Shimia isoporae: one gene and its partner. The main gene of each other region encodes a partner of the protein of the gene in region 2 in a complex. Links are inferred from orthologs where the notes say so. Each region holds a gene or a part of one and is shown on either strand. Other genes may lie near its edges.

The links. Proteins that work in one complex are often made in the same cells at the same time.
Region 1: the proteins of trxA (region 2) and trxB are in contact, whole or in part, in a crystal structure (PDB 1F6M), measured with the Escherichia coli proteins. The link is inferred for Shimia isoporae from one-to-one orthologs.

Annotation. Positions count from the first base shown.
Region 1 is NZ_SMGR01000001.1:205,024-209,802, reverse strand. Bases 1-2,812 are described here. They hold trxB (thioredoxin-disulfide reductase), read left to right. Parts: upstream 1-841; coding sequence 842-1,783; downstream 1,784-2,812. Other genes in these bases: BXY66_RS01085 (cytochrome P450), read left to right, coding at 1,883-2,812; BXY66_RS01095 (Lrp/AsnC family transcriptional regulator), read right to left, coding at 123-623; BXY66_RS20375 (hypothetical protein), read left to right, coding at 1-32. In the rest of the region: more of BXY66_RS01085, read left to right, coding at 2,813-3,229; BXY66_RS01080 (adenylate/guanylate cyclase domain-containing protein), read left to right, coding at 3,281-4,779.
Region 2 is NZ_SMGR01000004.1:55,228-63,193, forward strand. Bases 2,484-5,322 are described here. They hold trxA (thioredoxin), read left to right. Parts: upstream 2,484-3,662; coding sequence 3,663-3,983; downstream 3,984-5,322. Other genes in these bases: addA (double-strand break repair helicase AddA), read left to right, coding at 2,484-3,620; BXY66_RS17150 (hypothetical protein), read right to left, coding at 4,033-4,938; hslV (ATP-dependent protease subunit HslV), read left to right, coding at 5,038-5,322. Also shown: double-strand break repair protein AddB, read left to right, coding at 1-225; more of addA, read left to right, coding at 222-2,483; more of hslV, read left to right, coding at 5,323-5,595; BXY66_RS17160 (aldo/keto reductase), read left to right, coding at 5,592-6,626; ATP-dependent protease ATPase subunit HslU, read left to right, coding at 6,623-7,933. UniProt on the Escherichia coli protein: Participates in various redox reactions through the reversible oxidation of its active center dithiol to a disulfide and catalyzes dithiol-disulfide exchange reactions.

The sequences.
Region 1 (4,779 bases), on a different replicon or contig from region 2:
GCAAAGGCGAAGGCTTGGCAAAAGCCGCCTAATTCACCCGGATCACCCGGACCCCTCGTAAAGAAGCCGTCCCGCTGGGGCGGTTTCTTTTGTTTTGAAAGCTGATTTTGCGTCTTAGCGCTTTAAGCGTCGCGGCTCAGCCGTTCTTCAAGCACTTCAAACGGCACTCCGGGCGCGTCTTTTGCTCCACGGATCACCAACGAGGTTTTCACGCTTGCCACGTTGTCGGCACTGGTCAGGTCTTCGGTCAGAAACGTCTGAAACGTGCTGAGATCCGGCGCCACGCATTTCAGGATGAAATCCACCTCTCCGTTCAGCATATGGCACTCACGCACCAGAGGCCATTCACGGCAGCGTTCCTCAAATGCACTCAGGTCCGCCTCTGCCTGGCTCACCAGCCCGACCATTGCAAATACCTGAACCTCGAACCCCAATTCACGGCTGTCCACATCTGCGTGGTAACCACGAATATATCCGGCCTCTTCCAATGTTCGCACACGGCGCAAGCAAGGCGGAGCCGAAATCCCGACTCGCTTGGCGAGTTCCACGTTGGTCATCCGGCCGTCAGCCTGTAATTCTGCCAGAATTTTGCGATCGATTGGATCAAGCCGGTGTCCAGCCATGTGGGTCATTCTCTCCGTTGGATTTGCGGTTCTTATACCACCGCCGCGCAAACGCGCAATAATGTTTCGCGTTTGCGCAATATCCTTTTGCGCTGTCCTGCCTATTGTATCATCACGAGACCGCACGTTCCTGAAATGCGGCTTGCCCTTTTCCTGACTGCATGAGACGGCTATATCCGCTATCGGACTCGCAAAGATATCACATGAAAAGGTGCCTCATGGCCGACACGAAACACACCAAGGTTCTGATCATCGGCTCCGGCCCTGCTGGCTACACCGCCGGCGTTTACGCCAGCCGCGCCATGTTGGAGCCGATCCTTGTGCAGGGCCTTGAGCCGGGCGGCCAACTGACCACCACAACCGAAGTTGAGAACTACCCCTCCTTCGTTGAGGTACAGGGCCCCGAGTTGATGATGAAAATGGAAGAACACGCCCGCGCCATGGGCTGTGAGGTCATCGGCGACATCATCACCGATCTCGACCTGTCTGAGCGCCCGTTCAAAGCCAAAGGCGACAGCGGCACTCTTTACACGGCTGATGCCGTGATCCTCTGCACCGGAGCCCGCGCCAAATGGCTGGGTCTGGACAGCGAAGAAGCGTTCAAAGGCTTCGGCGTGTCGGCCTGCGCAACCTGTGATGGCTTCTTCTACCGCGGTCAGGAGATCGTGGTCGTCGGCGGCGGCAACACCGCGGTCGAAGAGGCGTTGTTCCTCACCAACTTCGCCTCCAAAGTGACCCTGATCCACCGCCGCGACGAGCTGCGCGCGGAGAAAATCCTGCAGGACCGCCTGTTCAAACACGAAAAAATCGAAACCCTCTGGTTCCATGAACTGGAAGAAGTCGTCGGTACCGACATGCCCAAAGGCGTGACAGGCGTGAAAGTCAAACACACCAAAACCGGCGAGATCACCGAAATTCCCGCCGCAGGCGTTTTCATTGCTATTGGGCACGCCCCTGCGTCCGAACTGGTGGCAGACCAGCTGGAACTGCACAACGGCGGTTATGTCCAGGTAGAAGCCGGCACAACGCGCACGTCTATTCCCGGCGTTTTCGCCGCCGGTGACCTGACGGATCATGTTTATCGTCAGGCCGTGACATCTGCTGGCATGGGCTGCATGGCGGCACTGGACGCGGAAAAGTTTATCGCGGAACAGGAATAACCGTCCAATCGCGGCAAACTCAGGCGATCGGCACAACTGCCGGTTGCCACTCTACCCCACAAGGCCGTAGCCTGCGTTCGAGCGAACCGGAGCAACGCCTTGACCCAAGCCACAGCCCTCAATCTCGACGATATTCCCCACCCACCGCTCACACCGTTGGTTGGCCACACGCTTGACCTTCTGCGGGACCCGCTTGGATTGCACATGGGCGCTGCGGCCACTTATGGTCCGGTCTACAAGGTCAAAGTGCTCGGACAATGGCGGGTGTCTCTGGGCGGTGCAGACGCGCTTGAATTCATACTTGGGGACACACAGAAACTGTTCTCCTCGCATGACGGCTGGGACATGCTGCACACGCTGTTTCCTGGCGGACTGATGTTGCGGGACTTCGACGACCACCGCGCCCACCGCCGCATCATGCAGGCTGCTTTTCGCAAGCCCGTGCTGGATGCCTATCGCGCCCGGCTGGAAGAGGCGACGGAGATACTACTCGAGGACTGGGAGACAGACTCACCCTTCAAGTTTTTTCCCGCGATCAAAGATATGACCCTCCGCATGGGGGCCGCTGTTTTTATGGGCTTGGACCTTGACGATCCCCGCGCGGAACAGCTTTCCAGCGCCTTTCGTGCCGAAGTCGCTGCGGCAACAGCGGTGATCCGGAAACCTGTCCCCTTCACCAAAATGGCGCGTGGCATGGCTGCGCGGGTGATGCTGACCCAGCAGTTCTCAATGATGATACCCGAACGCCGGGACAACCCGGGCGACGACTTCTTTTCGCAGATGGTTCTGGCAGCAGACGAAGACGGCAATTCTTGGACCGCGGAGGAATTGGTCGACCACTTCAATTTCCTGATGATGGCGGCCCATGACACAACAGCGTCCGCCCTCACCAAAGTCGCATGGGCGCTGGCAACCTATCCAGAGTGGCAAGACAAGATCATCGCCGAGGTCGACGCTTTGCCTGTAGGCCCGATGGACGACGCGCGTCTCGCGTCGATGCAAGCCGCCGATCTAGTGTTCAAGGAATGCTTGCGGCTCTTGCCCCCGGTCCCTCTGATCCCGCGACGTGCGGTGCGCGATTTCCAGTGGGGCAATCATATCATCCCCGCTGGCACATGGGTCTCGGCCACCCCCGGTACTGTCATGATGTCACCTGAACACTGGACGAATCCGCAAGAATTCGATCCCGATCGATTTGGCCCCGAACGTGAAGAAGACCGCAGCCACAAATATGCATGGGCTCCGTTTGGCGGTGGCGCGCACAAATGCATTGGGCTGCACTTCGCAACGATGCAAGTGAAGCTTTTTCTGGCGGCACTGCTCAAATCCCACCGGATAGAGCTGGCCGATGACACGCCTGTGGACTGGGCACGGGTACCGATCCCGCAGCCCAAGGGCGGACTGCCAGTTGTTCTGCGCAAACGTGCACAGCCATCCTCACCTTGACCCACACGATCGTCGCATCCACTGTCTGAGCAAAAGCGACAGGACATCATCGTGGCAACTTCTACTGGTTCTTCCCTCTGGAAAGGCAATTGGCGCACCCGCGCACGGGTGATATCCGGGCTCGTTCTTTTTGCTTACGTCCTGTTTCACTTCATCAATATCGGATTGGGCATCTTTTCTTTAGAGATCATGGAGTCTTTTCAGGACGTTCGCCAATCCGTGCATCGCTCGGCTCTTGGGTCCACCTTGCTCTACGGCGCACTGCTCACCCACATGGGTCTTGCCCTTTATCGTCTTGCACGCCGGCGCACTTTGAAAATGCCCGCTTGGGAGGCTCTGCAAATCATCTTGGGCGTGCTGATTCCGCTCCTGCTCGCCGCACACATCTGGCATACACGCATGGCCCACGAACTGTTCGGGCTGAACGATCGTATGGGGTATCTTGTCGGCCTGATCTGGAACACCACCAGCGGATGGAATCAGGCCGCTCTTCTGCTTATCACATGGACCCACGGCTGCATGGGGCTGCACTTCTGGCTGCGTACGCAGGCGTGGTGGCGCAGCTCCCTGCCATTGTTGATCAGCCTTGCCACCTTGATCCCGGCCTGGGCGCTTACTGGCTTCATGATTCAGGGGCGCGCTCAAAAAGCGCTCCTCAGCGACCCCGAGGTGTTTCCGGACCTCGCCGAGACCTATAACTGGCTGTCACCCGACGCCTTTGCCTTATTGATAGAACGCACAGGGCAGACCCTCATGGGATTTGCCGCCCTGGTGGTACTGGCCATCGCTGTCCACCTGACCCGCCGATACGTCATCAACCGCGGCGCGGTGCCAATTCAATATGTGTCCGGCCCGGAAATCCGCGGTCAGCGCGGCATGACACTGCTGGAAATGTCGCGCACCAACGGCGTGCCTCATATGGCGCTATGTGGTGGACGCGGACGCTGCACCACCTGCCGCGTGATAATTGAAGAGGGTGCAGATCTTCTCCATCCGCCTTCCCCGGAAGAGGCCGCAAGCCTTGCTGCCGTCAATGCGCCGCCCAACGCGCGCCTCGCCTGTCAACTCAGACCCACGAACCCTGCCACCGTCCTGCAGGTTTTCCGCAGCGACGGACGGCAGGCCCGCGCCCATCAGAGCCTCGGTCAGGAGCGTCGCATGGCGATCCTGTTCCTCGATATGCGCAGCTTTACCGCCCGAACAACGGGCCAACTTCCCTATGACGTAGTCTTTCTGCTCAACCGCTTCTTCGACGCTATCGTGCCATCGATCACTGGGGCGGGCGGCACGGTAGACAAGTATCTGGGCGACGGATTGCTCGCTGTTTTCGAACATGAAGACGAAACCGCTTCAGCGAAGGCCGCGCTGGATGCCGCTGCGGGTATCAGCGCCGCCCTCATCACGTTCAATCAGACTCTCAAGGCGGAGAAGGCACCCCCCGTTGCCATTGGTATGGGGCTGCATCTGGGCACGCTTGTGATGGGCGAGATCGGCGCAGCTGACAATGCGCCGCGCACCATTATTGGCGATACGGTGAACGCAACGTCTCG
Region 2 (7,966 bases):
CTCGGTCCTAAACCCAAAGATCAACCAGCGCCGCTGGCCGAAACACCACCCGAAAGGGTCTGGGAGGAATTCACCCGCCTCATCGGTGCCTACCTTACTGACGGAAAAGGCTTCACAGCCCGGCGTGCTATGCGCACCGAGGCAGACGAAAGCGACTACGATCAACTGGCGCGTTTTGGAGAATGGGATGCGACAGATGATCCGAAGCCGGAGGTGTTGATATGACACAGATGAACGACGCCTCCCGCCGCCAAATCACGGCAGCCCGTCCGGATGCGAGTACTTGGCTTTCTGCGAATGCAGGGTCGGGCAAGACGCGCGTTCTGACCGATCGCGTGGCACGCCTTTTACTTGAGGGCGTGTTACCTCAGCATATTCTCTGCCTGACCTATACCAAGGCCGCCGCCAGCGAGATGCAAAACCGGCTTTTTGCTCGACTTGGCAGCTGGGCAATGAAGGATGACGAGGCACTTGCCCATGAATTGGCAGATCTTGGTGCAGGTTCCCGACCTGCTCCTGAAAGTCTGGCCAATGCGCGAACGCTTTTTGCAAGAGCCATTGAAACCCCCGGTGGCTTGAAAATTCAGACGATCCACTCCTTTTGCGCATCACTTCTTCGGCGTTTCCCTCTCGAAGCAGGAGTTTCACCTTTGTTTTCCGAGATGGAAGACCGGGCTGCAGCGCTCTTGCGGGAAGAGATCGTAGAAGACATGGCAAGCGGTAGCGACGCCCCGCTCATTGAGGATTTGGCACGATATTTTACGGGTCAGGACCTTGAAGGTCTGACGGGGGAAATCACTCGCAAGGCCGATCTCTTTCGGACCCCCAAATCACGTGCTGAATTATGTTCCCTTTTTGATGTCGCACCAGACATCACCGCGGCTTTGGTGCTGGATTCGGTCTTTTTGGGTGGAGAGTTGGATCTCCTACAGGCTTTGGTCGCGCTTTTGCGAACCGGCGGTGTGAACGACAACAAAGCGGCCGACAAACTACAAACACTCACGGAATGCGACGCGGCAACACTTGCCGTTCTAGAAGACGTTTTTCTCACTGGTGCAGGGTCAAAAGAACCGTTTTCGGCCAAAATGGGAGCCTTTCCCACCAAGAAGTTGCAAGCGGCCAATCCCGAACTTATCGCCAAACTCCAATCTTTGATGCTCCGTGTTGAAGCCGCTCGTGAAAGCCGCATCGCCGTAACGGCAATCGACAGAAGTCTTGCCTTACATCGGTTCGCGCACAAATTTGTCCAACACTATGATCACCAAAAACAACTTCGGGGCTGGCTCGACTTTGACGATCTGATCCTGCGCGCCCGCGCGCTTCTGAGTGACCGCAATGTGGCTGAATGGGTTTTGTACCGATTGGACGGGGGTATCGATCATATCCTGGTCGACGAAGCTCAAGACACCAGCCCCGTCCAATGGCAAGTCATAGAAAGGCTCGCACAAGAATTTACGTCCGGATCTGGCGCACGATCAGACATTACGCGGACGATCTTTGTGGTCGGAGACAAGAAACAGTCGATATACAGCTTTCAAGGTGCAGATCCCGCGGAGTTCGACCGAATGCGCGGCGAGTTCGCGGCACGACTTGAACCGTCTGGCCACGCCCTTCAGGACCTGAGTTTGGAATACTCGTTCCGGTCTTCTCCAGCGGTTCTGAACCTTGTGGATGAGACGTTTAAAGATAACGTTGCTGCGGGTTTTCCGGAAGGCAATCGCCACATCGCCTTTCATGAACAGATGCCCGGCAGGGTAGATCTTTGGCCTGTGGTCGAACCCACTCAAAAGCCGGAAAAAGATGATTGGTTCGATCCTGTGGATCGTCTCGCGGACACCCATCACTCCGTAATTCTTGCTCGCCGAGTGGCCAAACAGATAAGACGGATGATCGATGACGGTGCCACAATCGCTTCAACAAGAAACAAGGATGGCATGTTTTCGCAACGGCCTGTTCGCGAGGGTGATTTCCTGATTCTAGTTCAGAGGAGATCCGATCTTTTTCACGAGATAATCCGTGCCTGCAAAACAGAGGGTCTCGCCATCGCCGGCGCGGACCGACTGAAAGTGGGCGCTGAAATGGCGGTGAGGGACTTGGGATCTTTGCTCAGCTTCCTTGCAACGCCAGAAGATGATCTTTCGCTGGCCACCATCCTACGCAGCCCGCTTTTCGGGTGGTCCGAACAACAACTCTTCGACCTCGCTCATCGACGCGCTCCGAAACAATACCTATGGGAAGCCTTGCGAAAAAAGCGGGAGAATTTCCCGGAGACACTCGCTGTTCTTGACGACCTTCGCGGCCAAGCAGATTTCCTGCGTCCATATGATCTGGTCGAGCGCGTCCTGACGCGACACGAGGGACGAAACAAGTTACTGTCACGGCTCGGTGGTGAGGCTGAAGATGGGATAAACGCTTTGCTTTCGCAGGCACTGGCGTATGAAAAATCGGCCATCCCAAGTCTCACTGGTTTTCTGCAATGGATGGAGACTGACGACCTGGAAATCAAACGCCAGATGGACAGTGCCTCCAATCGCATCCGTGTTATGACCGTACATGGTTCCAAGGGTCTTGAGGCGCCAATCGTCATCATGCCCGACACAGGCCGCAGAATTACCCGCTCCGATGCCCAAGTGATGAATGTTGACGGCACCGCGCTTTGGAGCATGTCAAAAGATACTGCGCCAAGTCAGATGAACGCCACGCGCGAAGGTTTGACACAGAAACAAGAAGCAGAGCGTCTGCGCCTGCTCTATGTGGCCATGACGCGAGCCGAAAAATGGCTGATTGTTGCCGCTGCTGGCGAACTCGGTAAAGACGGCAAAAGCTGGTACGACACTATCGGCACAGCTATGAAGCGGTCAGGTGCCGTGCCTCACCCAATGCCTGGTGGCGAGGGTCTGCGCATTGATCATGGCGACTGGTCCGGGATCGTCGAGAAAACGATCGACGCGACAAAGACTTCCAAGCCTGACCTACCTCAGTTTCTCGCCACACCTGCTCCAGAGGCGGTTCCGACAAAAACATCTTTGTCGCCCTCTAGTCTTGGAGGTGCCAAAGCGCTTCCTGGTGACGTGGGCCTCGACGAAGACGCCGCCATGCGCCGCGGTTCCCAAATTCACCTGTTGCTGGAACACTTGCCGGACCACGACCAATCCAAATGGCCGGAGATTGCAGCAGCGGTTTTGCAAGACGACCTCTCGCTAGAAACCGATGCCGAAATGCAGGAACTCCTAGCCGAAGCTTCGGATGTTTTGACGGCGCCTGAACTCGCGTGGCTGTTTGCTTCACAGACGTTGGCAGAAGTTCCTCTGACAGCAGAACTCGGTGATCAGAGAATGCACGGAATAATCGATCGCCTGGTGGTGGAGCCAAACCGAATCCTTGCGATCGATTTCAAGACCAACGCAACAGTTCCCCCGACGGCTGAAGAAACGCCGGAAGGGTTGCTGCGGCAAATGGGAGCCTATGCCCACGCGCTCGCTCAAATCTATCCAAACCGCGAAATCCAAACAGGAATTCTCTGGACGCGCACGGCAACCTACATGCCGCTGACACACGATCTTGTGACAAATTCTCTGATGACCACAGGATACCTTGACGCCGTAACCGCGCAAACCTAGGTTCTTTCGAACCCAAAGCTTCCCTCTTTCAGGAGATCCCAAATGGCAACCGTCGCCGTCACCGACGCCACCTTTGAACAAGAAGTCACCAACTCCGACGTCCCTGTTGTCGTCGATTTCTGGGCCGAATGGTGTGGCCCATGCAAGCAGATCGGCCCTGCGCTGGAAGAACTTTCCGCCGAATACGACGGTAAGGTGAAAATTGCCAAGGTCGACGTAGACAGCAACCCAGGCACCGCAGCTGCACTGGGCGTTCGCGGTATTCCCGCTCTCTTCATCTTCAAAGATGGTCAGGTTATCTCGAACCGCGCGGGCGCAGCACCAAAAGCCGCGCTGCAGAGCTGGATCGACGACTCCGTATGATCGCAAAGCGATAAAATTTCAAAGGCGTCCCTTTGGGGCGCCTTTTTGTTTAGACTGGCCATCCCAGTGTTTGAAAACGCGCGCGGATACGGTCTTCGGCTTCGGGTCGTCCTGCATTTATCGACATTTTTTGCAGAAACCACCAAACGTACGGCGCATAGTCCGGTGCCGAGGTCCGCACCGTTTTGAACGCCTCAGAAACACCCAGAAGCTCGACGTTGGCCGCAATATGGTGAAAATCAATCAGACCAAACAACACACAGGGCTTTCCAAAGAAGAACCCGGCGAAAGCCACGCTGGAATTTTGCGAAACCACGTAATCGCAACGTGGCAGCAGTGCTTCCATACCGCCCATTTGTAATTCGAGCTGCGAATACTCTGCTTCAAGCCGTTCCAGAACCGCAAACTCCTCCTCGGAATAGCTTTCCTTGGGGTGCAATGCAGCAATCACTTTCCGATTTGGTTCCTGCGCGAGAGTGTGGCCGATCATCTCGACTGGGCTGCAGTACTGGAACGACCGTTTCTCAAGAATTTTACCCTGCAGCGGAACATAGACGAATCCGTCGTGGCCAAGATTGTGAAGCGGTTCGTCATAGAGGCGTTTTTGCCAGAACCGATAGAACCGTAACGCTTCATCAGGATCGATGCCCTCCGGATCGAAACGTGCTTTTGCCACATCCCAATGCCAGCGCTCATGCGTGCGTTCGATTTGCCAGAAAGGATAGTAATAGTTCCGTCGTATGGTCACGGAATTGCGCGTGAACGGTCGCTCCATGTGAAAAAGAGAATAGCCGCTGCGTCTCGGATCGGCCAAATGTGGAGGCTCAAAAACCACTTCGAAGTCTGCCGACCGCAATACCCCTGCCACTTTATTCAGGAAGTTATGCTCTCCCGCCTCGGCGCTTTGTCGAAGGCCCTCAGGCAGATAGAACCGGACTTTATTGGAGCTGCTCATGTTTGCGACGCTAAGCACAAGCAAGCTCACGGGCAAGACCCGCCCTTGCCTCACTCGCAGTGCGGGCTCATATAGGGCAGGAATAACGAGGAGCGCTTTATGTCAGACGATCAATTCCCAGGTTGGCACGGCACAACAATTATGGGCGTCAAAAAAGGCGGTGAAGTGGTCATTGCCGGCGACGGACAGGTTTCGCTCGGTCAAACCGTCATCAAAGGCACCGCCCGCAAAGTGCGTCGCCTGTCGCCGGGCGGCTACGACGTTGTTGCCGGCTTCGCTGGTTCAACTGCCGACGCATTCACACTACTCGAACGCCTTGAGGCAAAGCTCGAAGCGACACCCGGCCAGCTGGCTCGGGCATCTGTAGAGCTGGCCAAGGACTGGCGCACAGACAAGTACCTGCAAAAGCTGGAAGCCATGCTGATTGTATCGGATGGGGCAGATATATTCGTCATCACCGGTGCTGGCGACGTGCTTGAACCAGAACACGATGTAACCGCGATTGGATCGGGCGGAAACTACGCGCTTGCTGCAGGCCGAGCCCTCATGGACACAGATCTGACCGCAGAAGAAGTTGCGCGCAAAGCAATGGCAATCGCTGGCGACATCTGCGTTTACACCAACGGCAATCTGACCGTGGAATCTATAAAGAAATGACCGATATGAAATACACACGTCTTGGCAATTCCGGCCTCGTCGTCTCCCGCATGTCCTTAGGGACAATGACTTTTACACACGGCTCCGACTGGATCCCCGGTGTCGCCAAAGTTGACCTGCAACACGCTCAGCAGATGGTCGATCTTGCGTTGGATCGCGGTGTGAATTTCTTTGACAGCGCTGACGGCTATTCCAATGGCGAAGCCGAGGACATCCTCGGCAAAGCGTTAAAAGGAAAACGGGATCAAGCAGTGATCTGTACCAAACTCGGATTTCGCCAATCCGACAGGATCACCGATGCAGGGCTTTCGCGCAGCCATATCATCGCCTCCGTAGAAGGAAGCCTGCGCCGTTTCGGAACCGAATGGATCGATCTTCTGGTTCTGCATAAAACCGACTTCACCACCCCTTTGCAAGAAACTCTCTCCACCCTTCAAAACCTTATTGATGCCGGCAAGATCCGTCAGATCGGTGTCTCAAACTGGCCGGCATGGCAATTGGCTCGAGCGATCCAGTTCCAACGTGACAATGGCATGCAGCAATTCATTGCAGGCCAGTATCTCTACAACGCAGTTGGCCGCGATATCGAAGTGGACGTACTGAAGCTCGGCAAGGAAATGGGCGTCGGCCTGATGGCTTGGTCTCCACTTGCTGGCGGTCTACTCACTGGTAAGTACGATCCCGCCGACCTTGAAAAGGGCGAAGGACGTCTGACAGAAGGAAATTTCCTACAGGTGTCACCGGAACAGGCGACGGCTACACTGAACGCATTGAACGCTGCTGCGGAAGAACACAGTGCCACCACAGCGCAAATCGCACAGGCCTGGATTCTGAACAAACGCCGCGATCACACTGTGATCCTGGGCGCATCCAAGATAAGCCAACTTGAATCCGGTATTGCGGCTGCCAATATCTCACTTTCCGAAGCGGAGATGGACTCGATCAACGCCGCTGCTGCACCCGCACGTCGCTACCCTGAGTGGTTCGACGATATGATGACCGACGAACAATTCACAAAGGCGCTCTCGTGACCGATCTTACCCCCCGCGAAATCGTTTCCGAACTCGACCGTTTCATCATCGGCCAGAACGACGCGAAGCGCGCCGTCGCCGTCGCGCTGCGCAATCGCTGGCGTCGCAAACAATTGTCCGATGACCTGCGCGACGAGGTCTACCCGAAAAACATCCTGATGATCGGTCCGACAGGTGTCGGCAAAACCGAAATCAGCCGCCGGCTGGCAAAACTTGCCAAGGCTCCATTCATCAAGGTCGAAGCCACCAAGTTTACCGAAGTCGGCTACGTTGGTCGTGACGTGGAACAAATCATCCGGGATCTGATGGATGCCGCTATCCTGCAGACGCGGGAATATATGCGCGAAGACGTCAAAGCGCGGGCGCACCAGGCCGCCGAAGACCGCGTGATCGAGGCGATTGCCGGTTCTGACGCCCGCGAAGGTACCCGCGAGATGTTCCGCAAGAAACTCAAGTCAGGCGAGCTGGATGATACTGTGATCGAACTGGACGTTGCTGACACCTCCAACCCAATGGGCGGTCTTTTTGACATTCCCGGTCAACCCGGCAGCCAGATGGGCATGATGAACCTTGGCGACCTCTTCGGCAAAGCCATGGGTGGGCGCACCACACGCAAGTCCATGACCGTGGCAGAAAGCTACGACATCCTGATCTCGGACGAGGCAGACAAGTTGCTCGACGACGAGACCGTCAATCGTGCGGCTCTGGAGTCGGTCGAGCAAAACGGCATCGTTTTTCTGGACGAAATCGACAAGGTTTGTGCTCGTCAAGAAGCCCGAGGTGGTGATGTTTCACGCGAAGGCGTTCAACGTGACCTGCTTCCGCTTATCGAGGGCACTACGGTTTCGACCAAATACGGTGCCGTGAAAACGGACCACATTCTGTTCATCGCTTCAGGCGCGTTCCATATCGCAAAGCCATCCGACCTGTTGCCCGAGTTGCAGGGGCGCTTGCCAATCCGCGTCGAACTGCGAGCGCTGACCGAAAAAGACTTTGTGCGCATCCTGACCGAAACCGATAACGCGTTGACGCGCCAATATACTGCCCTGATGGGAACCGAGGAGGTCACTGTCACCTTCACAGAAGAAGGCATTCACGCACTTGCGCGTATAGCTGCCGAGGTGAACCAATCCGTGGAAAATATCGGTGCAAGACGTCTCTACACCGTTATGGAGCGCGTTTTCGAGGACCTCAGCTTTACCGCACCTGATCAATCTGGCCTTGAAGTAACCGTTGATGCTGCATTCGTCGAAAAACACCTCGGAAACCTCGCAAAATCCACTGACGTAAGCCGGTACGTCCTCTGATTTTGCGGCTGGCCCCTTTAAGCGAACCACTGC